2 regions of the Bradyrhizobium sp. USDA 4449 genome follow, and region 1 is predicted to be linked to the other one. Evidence: riboswitches for the same ligand, from Rfam matches in the RefSeq annotation. Region 1 holds a riboswitch; the other holds the start of a gene.
The links. Region 1 has a riboswitch for cobalamin ahead of metE (5-methyltetrahydropteroyltriglutamate--homocysteine S-methyltransferase). Riboswitches for the same ligand answer to the same signal wherever they lie in the genome.

Region 2: it holds a riboswitch for cobalamin, as region 1 does, so the genes downstream of both, ACVIIW_RS15725 (hypothetical protein) here and metE (5-methyltetrahydropteroyltriglutamate--homocysteine S-methyltransferase) in region 1, are expected to answer to the same signal.

Annotation. Positions count from the first base shown of each region.
Region 1 covers NZ_JBSRYD010000001.1:3,630,782-3,635,925, reverse strand. Annotated here, with positions in the region: gene metE (5-methyltetrahydropteroyltriglutamate--homocysteine S-methyltransferase) at 709-3,054, opposite strand; cobalamin riboswitch at 3,154-3,355, opposite strand; gene ACVIIW_RS16895 (hypothetical protein) at 3,971-4,225, shown strand.
Region 2 covers NZ_JBSRYD010000001.1:3,329,849-3,334,992, reverse strand. Annotated here, with positions in the region: gene ACVIIW_RS15730 (DUF3892 domain-containing protein) at 406-690, shown strand; gene ACVIIW_RS15725 (hypothetical protein) at 1,529-1,861, opposite strand; cobalamin riboswitch at 1,840-2,035, opposite strand; gene ACVIIW_RS15720 (hypothetical protein) at 2,653-2,841, shown strand; partial or broken gene ACVIIW_RS15715 (type II and III secretion system protein family protein) at 3,343-4,124, shown strand; gene ACVIIW_RS15710 (tetratricopeptide repeat protein) at 4,613-4,981, shown strand; gene ACVIIW_RS15705 (transposase) at 5,082-5,144, opposite strand, start outside.

The sequences.
Region 1 (5,144 bases):
GAACATGATAAGCTGCGCCGCTTGCGATGACCTCTACATCATTGACCTGCGAATCAGCCCGATGACGTGTCCGAGCGCGACTATGCGAGTCGTAATGGTGTCCACTGGCTCCGACGTCTTTCCCCCTCTCGCTGAGCGATCTGCCGCGCTCGCGAGGGCGCGTTTGACGTCACCGACAAGCCAACGATGGTGACGCGCAGGCAAGAAAGTCTCTCACCAACAAAGGATGTGACATGACAGCATGTTGGACCATAGCACCGCCGCCGGTGGGATTGCTGGAAATACCGGCCGCCGGTCTAGCTTTGCGGAAAGCGACAAATGCCAACGGCGGAGGTTGTGACCTGATCCAGCCGGCGGCACGGCCGATAGCCTTATGTCGCGGCCGGCGCCATCGAGACCGCGTACCGTCTTCGGCCCTATCGAGCGTGAATCTGTCTACGCGCACATTGGCGCATCTGGCTTGGATAGCAGCTTCCATCTCCGCAAGCATCGGCGTGCGCTTGAGAAAGAACTGCCTGTCCGGACTCTTGATTCGAACCGTAGGCGATTCTCCCTCGGACCGCGACAAAGTAGCGCGACGCGTCACCGTCTCATCGGACGCCGCTCCATCCCCGGCCCATCAAGGGCCGGGTACTTTGGTTCGACATTGTGGAGCACGCAAATCACCACTAGCGAATTAACCTCGTCGACAACAGACTAAGCTCGGGATCAATGGTTTTGCGGATCGGATGCAGCGCGCAGCTCGCGGGCGGCAGCGACCATGTTGACCAACGCGGGCCGCACTTGCTCCCATTTGCGCGTTTTTAGGCCGCAGTCCGGATTGACCCAGAGCTGCGATTTCTGCAAACGCGCCTGAGCCAACACCATCAGTTCCTTCATTTCGCTCGTCCCGGGAACGCGTGGAGAGTGGATGTCGTACACACCCGGTCCAATTTGATTTGGATACCTGTACTCTGTGAATACGTTCAGTAGCTCCATTTTAGAGCGCGACGTCTCAATCGATATTACATCCGCATCCATTGCGGCGATTGCGCCGATGATGTCGTTAAACTCCGAGTAGCACATATGTGTATGGATTTGCGTTTGATCGCTAACGCCGGACGAGCAGATGCGGAAACAATCTCCCGTCCAATCGAGATATTCGTTCCACTCCGATCGGCGCAATGGCAATCCTTCGCGGAGTGCGGGTTCGTCGATCTGGATCATGGCTGCACCGGCATCCTCGAGATCGCGGACTTCGTCTCGGATTGCGAGCCCAAGCTGACGGCAGACCTCACTTCTAGGAAGATCATCGCGAACAAACGACCAATTCAGGATTGTCACCGGTCCGGTCAACATCGCCTTCATTGGCTTGCTCGTTAGTGACTGCGCGTAGCGCCACCATTCTACGGTGATCGGCTTCGGCCGCACTACATCGCCAAACAGGATCGGGGGACGAACGCAGCGCGAGCCATAGGACTGCACCCATCCATTGCTGGTCGATGCGAAGCCTGCGAGTTTTTCGCTAAAGTACTGCACCATGTCATTGCGCTCAAATTCGCCGTGCACAAGGACATCAAGCCCAATGTCTTCCTGCCAACGTACAGCGCGGGCTATCTCCTCCTTAAGAAACCTGTCATATTGTTCGTCGCTCATCGTGCCTTTCGCATGCGCCGCACGAGCACCTCGGACCTCAGCCGTCTGTGGAAATGATCCGATCGTCGTCGTAGGGAACGCTGGTAGTCCGAAGCGCACCCTTTGAATCTCGGAACGACGGGCAAATGGGCTCGTTCGCCGGCGCATCTTCTGGTCGATCGCCCTCATCCGGGCAGCAACATTCGCATCATGGATCTTCGGCGAACTCCGGCGGGCAGTCACAGCGCATTCCGACTCGGCAAGAGCTTGCCCGACATTCCGGTCGCCAGCGAGTGCCCGCGCCAGGATCGCAAGCTCACGCATCTTCTGAACCGAGAAGGCGAGCCAGCTCTTGACGTCGGAAGTGAGCCCGGTCTCTAGTTCAGCATCGACTGGTACGTGAAGCAACGAGCAGGATGGAGCTAGCTGTACACGGTGTTTACCGAGCTTCGCGATCGCGGGCTCTAGCCTCTGGCGTAGCGACGACAAGTTCGACCTCCATACATTCCTGCCGTCGATGACACCGAGCGACAAGACGAGATCAGCTCGCCCGTCAGCAATGATCTGCTCCAATAACTCCGGCGATCGAACCAGATCGACGTGCAGGCCGGACACTGGCAGGCTCAAGGCAGTATCCAGATTGTCGCCTAGTGCGCCGAAATAGCTGGCAACCAAGATTTTGATAGCCGGTCCCTCCTTTGCCAACCGGTTATAGGCATGTAGCAAGGATTTTCGCGCCGCCTCGTCCAGATCAAGGACCAGGCTGGGCTCGTCAAACTGAACCCATCTTGCCCCTCGTTTGGCCAATTCATGAAGAACCTCGATATAGACCGGAATCAGATCATCCAACAGGGAGAGGGGCTGGAACGAGTTATCGGCACTCTTGCCGAGCTTTAGGAATGTGACCGGTCCGATAAGAACGGGGCGGGTTTGAAAGCCCAGACCCTTTGCTTCCTCATATTCTTCAATGGGTTTGCGAGAGCACAGCCTGAACGCCTGTCCCTTGTGAAACTCTGGAACCATGTAGTGGTAATTGGTGTCGAACCACTTGGTCATCTCCTGCGCTGGCGCGCCAGATCCTCGTAGGCCGTGACCGACACTCGGGTCGAGGTCGTCGCATTGCGATCCGCGGGCCATGGCGAAGTACGTCGCAAGGGAAACGGATTCTCCCTTCGAATCGTAGATCTCCGGGATCGCGCCAACCATGACACTTGTATCGAGCACTTGATCATACAGCGAGAAGTCATTCGACGGAATGATAGTGACGCCGATAGAGCTCTGACGAGCCCAGTTCGCTGCGCGCAGGCCGGATGCGTCCTCTTGCAACTGCTGTTCGCTTATCCTACCGGCCCAATACCTTTCGAGAGCGAATTTCAGTTCACGGCGTGGACCGATGCGTGGCGTTCCGAGCGTAGCAACGGGAAGAGAGAGAAGAGACATAGCTTAACCCCTGTTGGGGACAAGGCCATGGCGGACGCAGGCAGTCGAAGTCGCGCATGCGACAGCTGCTTGGCGCACCACCGAGACACCCCGCCCGTGGACCAATATTTTGCCGGGGCAGGTCTCCTGGCTTGCAGGTCGTCGCTGCTGTCCGGCCTTCCCGAAGCCGTGGAGGCTTCAGTGACATCGTTGGACAGTGGCTCGCCGCTCACAGTTGCGGGGGCAGCGCCGGCATTGCACCGGCTTCCCTCTTAGCTCCGGATCGAACACGCCCCGGAGAACCTCGACGACCTGGATTATCGGTAGGAGACCTTTCCCGTCAACCTCTCAGATTGTGTACCAAGCTAGTCTGCGACATCTGGTAAGCGAATGACCGTTGACCGGCGAATGACTGTGCGTCTCAACGATTAACCGCCACCCGGAAACATTGGCTGGTCAGAGATCGCGTGTCAGAAAGTCTCGAGTGAGCATCGGTAGCTGCCATGGGATGCCTCTGCACGCTATGGCGATGGCAGGGACAAAGGCAGCGTTCGCGGCGAGGACTACCGCCATTTCGAGCAGATGCAGCGTTCGACGCGGCTTCGTTTCAGCGTTCGCCCAGCAGCTGCACCGGGCAGCGGCTTCTTTGCTAAAGGATCCGCATCGATAGCGGAGGTTTTTTCGGCGCACTCGGGCACCACACGCGGCGCGCCGATTGATCGCCTGCCAGCCAGACTTCAACGTCGGCGGCTAACTCGGCTTCGTGTCGCTGGCCGGCATGTAGGTCAACGAAGAAGGCGATCGTGAAGCACACCGTTCAATGGTGGCAGCGGCACTCCAAGCCGGGATCAGATTTCCATCCGAGGCGCTCGCTTCTTCTACTGCGGGACAAGGGGGTCCAAGCTGCGGCCGATGCGCCGAATGGAAGCATCGAAACATGCGCACGTCGGAAAGGCGACAAGAACACACAAAATCGATGCGTATTTTCGCCCATTGCCTGGCACGAAGAATGCAATCCGTCGGCATGCCCAGACTGCTGCTGCTGGGCATGCCAGCTCAGCCAATTGGAATGCTGTCGCTGACAGGGAAGTTAGCGCCGCGTGACATAGGCAACGGCGTCGAACAGCCTTATCGCGTCGTCGCTAACTTCTTGCCTCTCGCTCAGAGCAAGTTCAAGTCACCTGCTGCCTAAGTCTCTGGATGGGAGACGCCGAGGTTATGAAGAGACTGTTTGCAAGACCCCTGCTATATCTGTGGCTAGGTGCATCTCTAATCTGCCTCGCCTGGCCGGCCGCCACGAGCAGCCGTATCCGGTCGGTCGACAGCCCCCTTATCGAGAGATTCAAGTCGGCTTGGCGGGCGCAAGATGGTGAAACGGTAGAACAAATCATCTCCAATGTCTCGAAGGTGGCACAGTTCGTCCCCCAAATGTGGGGCGTCGCTGAACTTGGCGGAGACGACTTTGTTTTCGTTTCGTGGACCAGGCACCAACACAACAAATCGGACGAACACTACGTTATCACCTGGAAAGTCGGGCTCGATGGTACAATTGAACTTGCGTCAACCTACGCGCAGCCGATGGAATTAGGCTGGCACGCGCTCGCACTCTCGTTGATCGCCAGTGAAGTCGCAGATGGCGAAAGGAACGCAAACCTTCGCTTTCTACACGATCTGTCGAACTTCAATTTTGTGACTACCCCCCAAGGTCGGCTCGGCGATGTTCTTCGGAAAGGCCGATGCACTATCGTTGAAGCTGTGGTAGATTACTTACCGAAGCCCAATCACAAGCCGACCCAGAAAGGTGATCTGTGGCGCGTTCTCCTATTAGTAAACTGTAATATCCAAGGACCACGTTATTTTACACACAACGGGGTCATCACTTTCGAGAAGAGCGAAGTAAAAGATTGGGGAGCCACAGTCCAGCTTTGCCAAGCATATCGCGAAATTCCCTCCTGGGTCCTGGTTTCAGCGCACCGAACCAGAGGAAGAGAAAGAGGAAGAGTAGGCGAGCCCCTCATTGAACGGTCCCGCGCCCTGCAACTGCGACAGCTCAGTCGCCTCTCCCGGAGCTTTCGGCTCGTCGTACTTTGGGCAGCATGATTTCGCGATCT
Region 2 (5,144 bases), 300 kb from region 1:
CTTCGCCAGCCTCCGCGGCCGAAGACTTGGCGAACGAGACATGCTCTTGGCCTTCGGCCGGAGACCCATCAAACCTGGGCATACCGGACAAAATCAGCCAGTGGCAGCGGGTGCGTTGACTTACGCTCCCGAGGGTCCTCGCCCCTGGTGATCACCGCCTGCTTGGATCATCCGCAGTCGAAGTTAGCGGCAACGTGACTCGGCGCCCGAGCCGTTGGAGGCAGAGCGCTGTCCCTGCAACGCACCGCCAACTTCGACACAGCCAGCCTCACAGCAGCGGAAGAAGCCGACGGTACGATACATTCATCAGGAAAAGCCCTGGCACAACTACCAGAACCGGTCGGCCCCACGTCGTCAGGCAATCTCTAAGCTGGTCCGACAGCCTGCAGAGACGGGAGACCCCGCATGGCAAAACGCGTGCGCATTCGTTGCATAAACACGTCTGACAGGCGAAACGCACATGAGAGAATCAAATTTGTCGGCGGGCTGAATTCAGACGGAACGCGATGGAGGCTATCCGTCGCGAAGACTATTGGAGATATCGAAAGCCGCGAGTGGGAGTTCTACGTCGAAGAATCAGGCATCACTGTCGAGGTCATCGTCGCGACCGACGGCCGACACAAGTACATCAAGACAACAGTGGATGGAATTCAACCGGACAATCTCCTCTCGCTCCCTGAGTGTCCGTGAGGGATCGCAGGCAGTGCGGGCGAGACTCGGCGCCTGTTGGCTTGGGGCATGACAGGACGCTGTCCCTGCCCCGCCCGCACTACCATAGAAGCTAGCGGCACGTGACTCGGCGCTGACCGTTCTGGTGCCATCGCGCTGTCCCTGCCACGTCCCGCTAACTCCGGGGCTCCGTATCCGCGCTGGCTGACCAAAAGCTGACGAGACTGCGCGGCCATCCATAAAACGAAAAGCGGCCCGTGTGAGCCGCTTGCCGTCGAGAACAATACAGACGAGCCTATGATGGCTGCGAGCGTCAAGCACACGACTGCTCGGGCAATAGCTTCGTGTTGACAATTACTGAGGACATCTATCTCAAGGGTTATTCGGTTGGCCACGAGGCGCTCACTAGAAAAGTCATCGGTGAGAGGACAGCTAGGCTGGCCTGATCGCCTTATGTTCGACCGGCCGGAGGCGCGGTCGATGGTCGGGACGCCGCCGGATAAGCTCGGGGCGCTTTTGAAGGCAGCCAAGGGATTTCAATGATCCTTCGGGTGCTATGAATCCACAGAACGAGGAGTCCTTTAGTCGCCTGTCGCATTCGAGCGGGTTCGGGTCGTGGAGCCCTCCACATCATAGCCGCTGAAAACAGCCGCCCACCATCAAAGGCGGCTGTGATCGTCTTGCGCCCGACCGCTGGAAACAGGAAGGGCAGAATCGTATCGTCGCCCATGGCCGGTGTGGTTGCCTCGATGATGTCAGCGCAGAATTGGTCTCAGCAACCGAATCTCACGTCCCATCAGCGGGTCAAACCACACTCGCCTCGCCAGCCACCCACAGGCCCTTCATCAATAAAGATGGGCTAGATACGGCCGAAAGCCGCCCACACCCCGTTTTCGCCGTCCCAGCTGCCGCGGCTTGCCGCCTTGGAGTACTCCGTGGCGCGCTGCTCGAAGAAATAGGCGTGCTCGACACCATTGAGAATCTCGACAAGCCACGGCAATGGATGCGCCTTGAGCTGGGTGAATCCGCCCTCCTTGGCCTCGAAGAAGCCGAAGACCGGGGCAATCCGCAGCTGGGTCAGTCGCCAGTCGGCGACATAGCGGACGTAGGCGTGGATCTGCTCAGCTCGCATGCCCTCGATCTTGCCGAGGCCGAAGGCGAGGTCGACGAAGTTCTCCTCCAGCTTCACCATGGTCTTGGCGACGTCGACGATGTCGTCACGGACAGTGCGCGTCACCGCGCCACGATGACAACCGCTCGCCGCTTACAGTTGCGGGGGCAGCCTCGGAATAGCCGTCGCCGGCGCACCGGGTTCCCTCTTAGCTTCCATCCTACGAGATGCGGGAATGGAACTGCAAGGCCAAAACAGAGCACGTGTGCTGCTATGCTGGGAGCGTTTGATTGCTCCCCACATCCAACGCTGTTGGGCCGGGGAACGGACGTCTTGCTTTCTTCGCACGTGATGCGGGCAATGTGCAAACTTGCTTGCGAATTTGTCCCCCCTTGAGAATGGCGGAGTTCTTCTCGGCTGGGCGCGTGGTGGCCGCGCGGCGGACTAATTCTAGCGTTAGCCCATCGCGGCGATAGCCGATAGCTCCCCACTTCGACGTCCTGATGTAGCTGCCGACATAGTTGCGGCTGGGGCCGCTCATCGCGGGTCAAGTATCCGGTCTAGCGGGGTTAACTCCTCGGCCGCACGGCCATCTCACAGGTTGTCCTACAAGTCTGGCTGAATCCTAGTGGCTCCGAAATCTCGTTGGCAGAGGATCCGGGAGCTTCGTCTATGCCAACGTATAGCTTTCGAAGGAGCGCCTCGCCTGCCATTCCTTTCTTGAGGCCGACGCGATAACTGGGACAGACAAGGCGCCGGAGGCCCAAGCTTTTTCTACGATTTTAGGTCGTGTTCTGGAATGCGAAATTTTAGGATGGCGAAATTCATGTGAACAGATTAGAGTGTGACGAAGTGTGGGCTAAGAGGTTGGATTGAAATTGACTCTCGGCTCTCCTCGCTGGACCAAACGAGAAGACGAACTGCTGCGCAAGCTTGTTGATGCCGGCACGCCTGTGAAATCCATTTGCGATACGCTCAATAGATCCGGGCTAGAGCTTCGCAGGCGCGGCTACTACATTGGCCTACCAAGGAAGTGGTTCAAGCGAACAGCCAACATCTGACGCTGTGAGGCGGCGCTCAGCAATAGGCAGTTCTTCCTGAACCCGGCTCTCAGTATGGCGGCAGTCCGAGGGACGACCGAGCACACCCGCAGCGCCGCGACCTTCGCCCGGTTGCCGGGCGGGCCAGCAAACGGCAATTCGGGAACAGCCCGAAGCGGTCGTCCGCGGCAATGTGCCCGCCCTGTCAGGGCAGACTGCCGCAATGCCGGCGCATCTAATCAAATGATCCGCGAGAAGCTCGACGCGGTCGGCATAGCCCGATTGACAGCTGATTTGCGCCGACCCCGTCAATTGGACCGCAGCGTCATCCTATTCGACACCCAGCTTTGAGACGATCGACGAAACCGGGAATTCCGAACCCGATCTCGTTAGATGCAGCATGTCGCTCGCAACAAGGGATTTGCCGACGCGCGTCAGGCATTCGCCCTTGTCGCAGAAAACCTCGCGCGTGGAAACACTCGACCCCCAGCGCGCCAGCGATGTTGCGCAACGTGAGGTCGCCTTATTAGGACCGCCGGCGGCGGCTCGGTGGACGTGCTGATCTCTGCATTTGGGAACCAAAAGATTGGCTCGCAGCTTGGCGAAACCGAACTTGACCACGCTTTCCGGCGATGCCGCCCGCTTCCTTGCCGGCGGCGAGTTTCCCGTCCCGATCCCGACCCAAACGACGAACGGCTTTCCAGCCCTCACAATCGACTTCAAGAAGTTCGGTGTCGAGTTGTGCTTCGTCGCCACCGTGCTCTCGCGCAGCGTGATCAACCTTCGGATCGAGCCGTCGGTCAGTGAACTTGATTTCGCCAATGCAGTGACGATCCAGGGGACGACCGTTCCACCCCTACCCGCCGCGATGCACGCACGACGGTCGAACGGCGCGACGGCCAGAGTTTCGCCATCGCCGGCCTGCTGCAGACTCGCAATCGCCAGGACGTTTCGCAACTTCCCTGGATCGGCTCGGTGCCCGTGATCGGGACCTTGTTCAGCAGCAAATCGTACCAGCAGGAGGAAACCGATCTGGTCATCATCGTCACGCCGCGCCTGGTTGCGCCGGCGGCACCCGGCCAGCAATAGGCATCGCCGCTCGACTCCCGACTTCCGGCAAACGACGTCGATTTCTTCCTCAATTGGTCAGATGGAAGTCCGCAAGCGCTACAAACGATTACGTCAATTCCGGTGGTGAAGTGAAGGGTCCGTACGGGCACATCATCGCTCCCGAGGTCAGGGCGCCCCTTCCGGCGCCGGCCGCTACTGTTGCCGACCAGCCGGTCGTGAAAACCCTCAACTAAAGCAAGCGAGAGATGACCATCAGGTATCTGGCTCTGCTCGCGCCGCTCCTGCTCGGCGGATGTTATGGCCTCGCCGGTCATGACGAGGTGGATCGCTACTTCCAGCGTTCGAACACCATCACGATGACCGCGGGCGATGCCAAGCAGGTCAATGCCGTCATGCACACGATCCATCCCTGGCCGCGATACGTCGGCGACCGCAGGATCGCTTACGACGCTCGTGCGTTGGTGCCGCGGTCACACGCTATGGCAAAACGCAACAGCCGGTGGATCAGCTTCCCGACATTAGCGATGCGACCAGGCAAATGGGTGTGCGGACAACGCCGACGCAGAACCTTAACATCGAGGGATTGGGGGCAGGTTCGTCAACCGGCGTGTCGATGCCGGTCGGCGGAACACCAGCTGGCAGGTAAAGGACGATGGGGCGTTGGGTTGAGTAATTTAGCGACGATATTTCCATAAGGCCGCTGAGCCGGGGGACAACGCTTATGCGGCGCATCATCTTAGTTCTAACTTGTTGCTGGTTGGGAATAGTCCTTGGCGGGTGTAAACAGACACTGAGGGACGCCGCAGTCGTGGTTCTCATAGAGCCGCCGGGCGGGGACCCTGTGCAGGAACCGACCGCCGATCTGGCCGATCAGGCTTATGCGCAGGCGATCCGGCTTGGCGGCGAGACCGTTCGGATCCTGAACAATCGGGGCTATTCATACATGCTGCGCGGCAATCTCGCCGGCGCACGACGAAAGTTCGAAAAGGCCTATTCGCTCGACCCCGGCAACCCGGTCATCGCCAATAACCTCGAACTGCTCGACGGCAGCCGCAGGTTCATCGAACGGCCGCCGAACAACCAATCCTGACGCGCGCCTTAACGAGCGATTCAGCGCAATCTACTTTCCATCAGCTTCTCGCCTCGACGAGCAGTTCGTGCCCGCTCTGCGCGCTCTCGTGCACGCCGACCTAGAAGCCGATGAGTTCCTTCTTGCCTTCCGCCGTCTCGCCGATCAGCACCAGCATGCATGT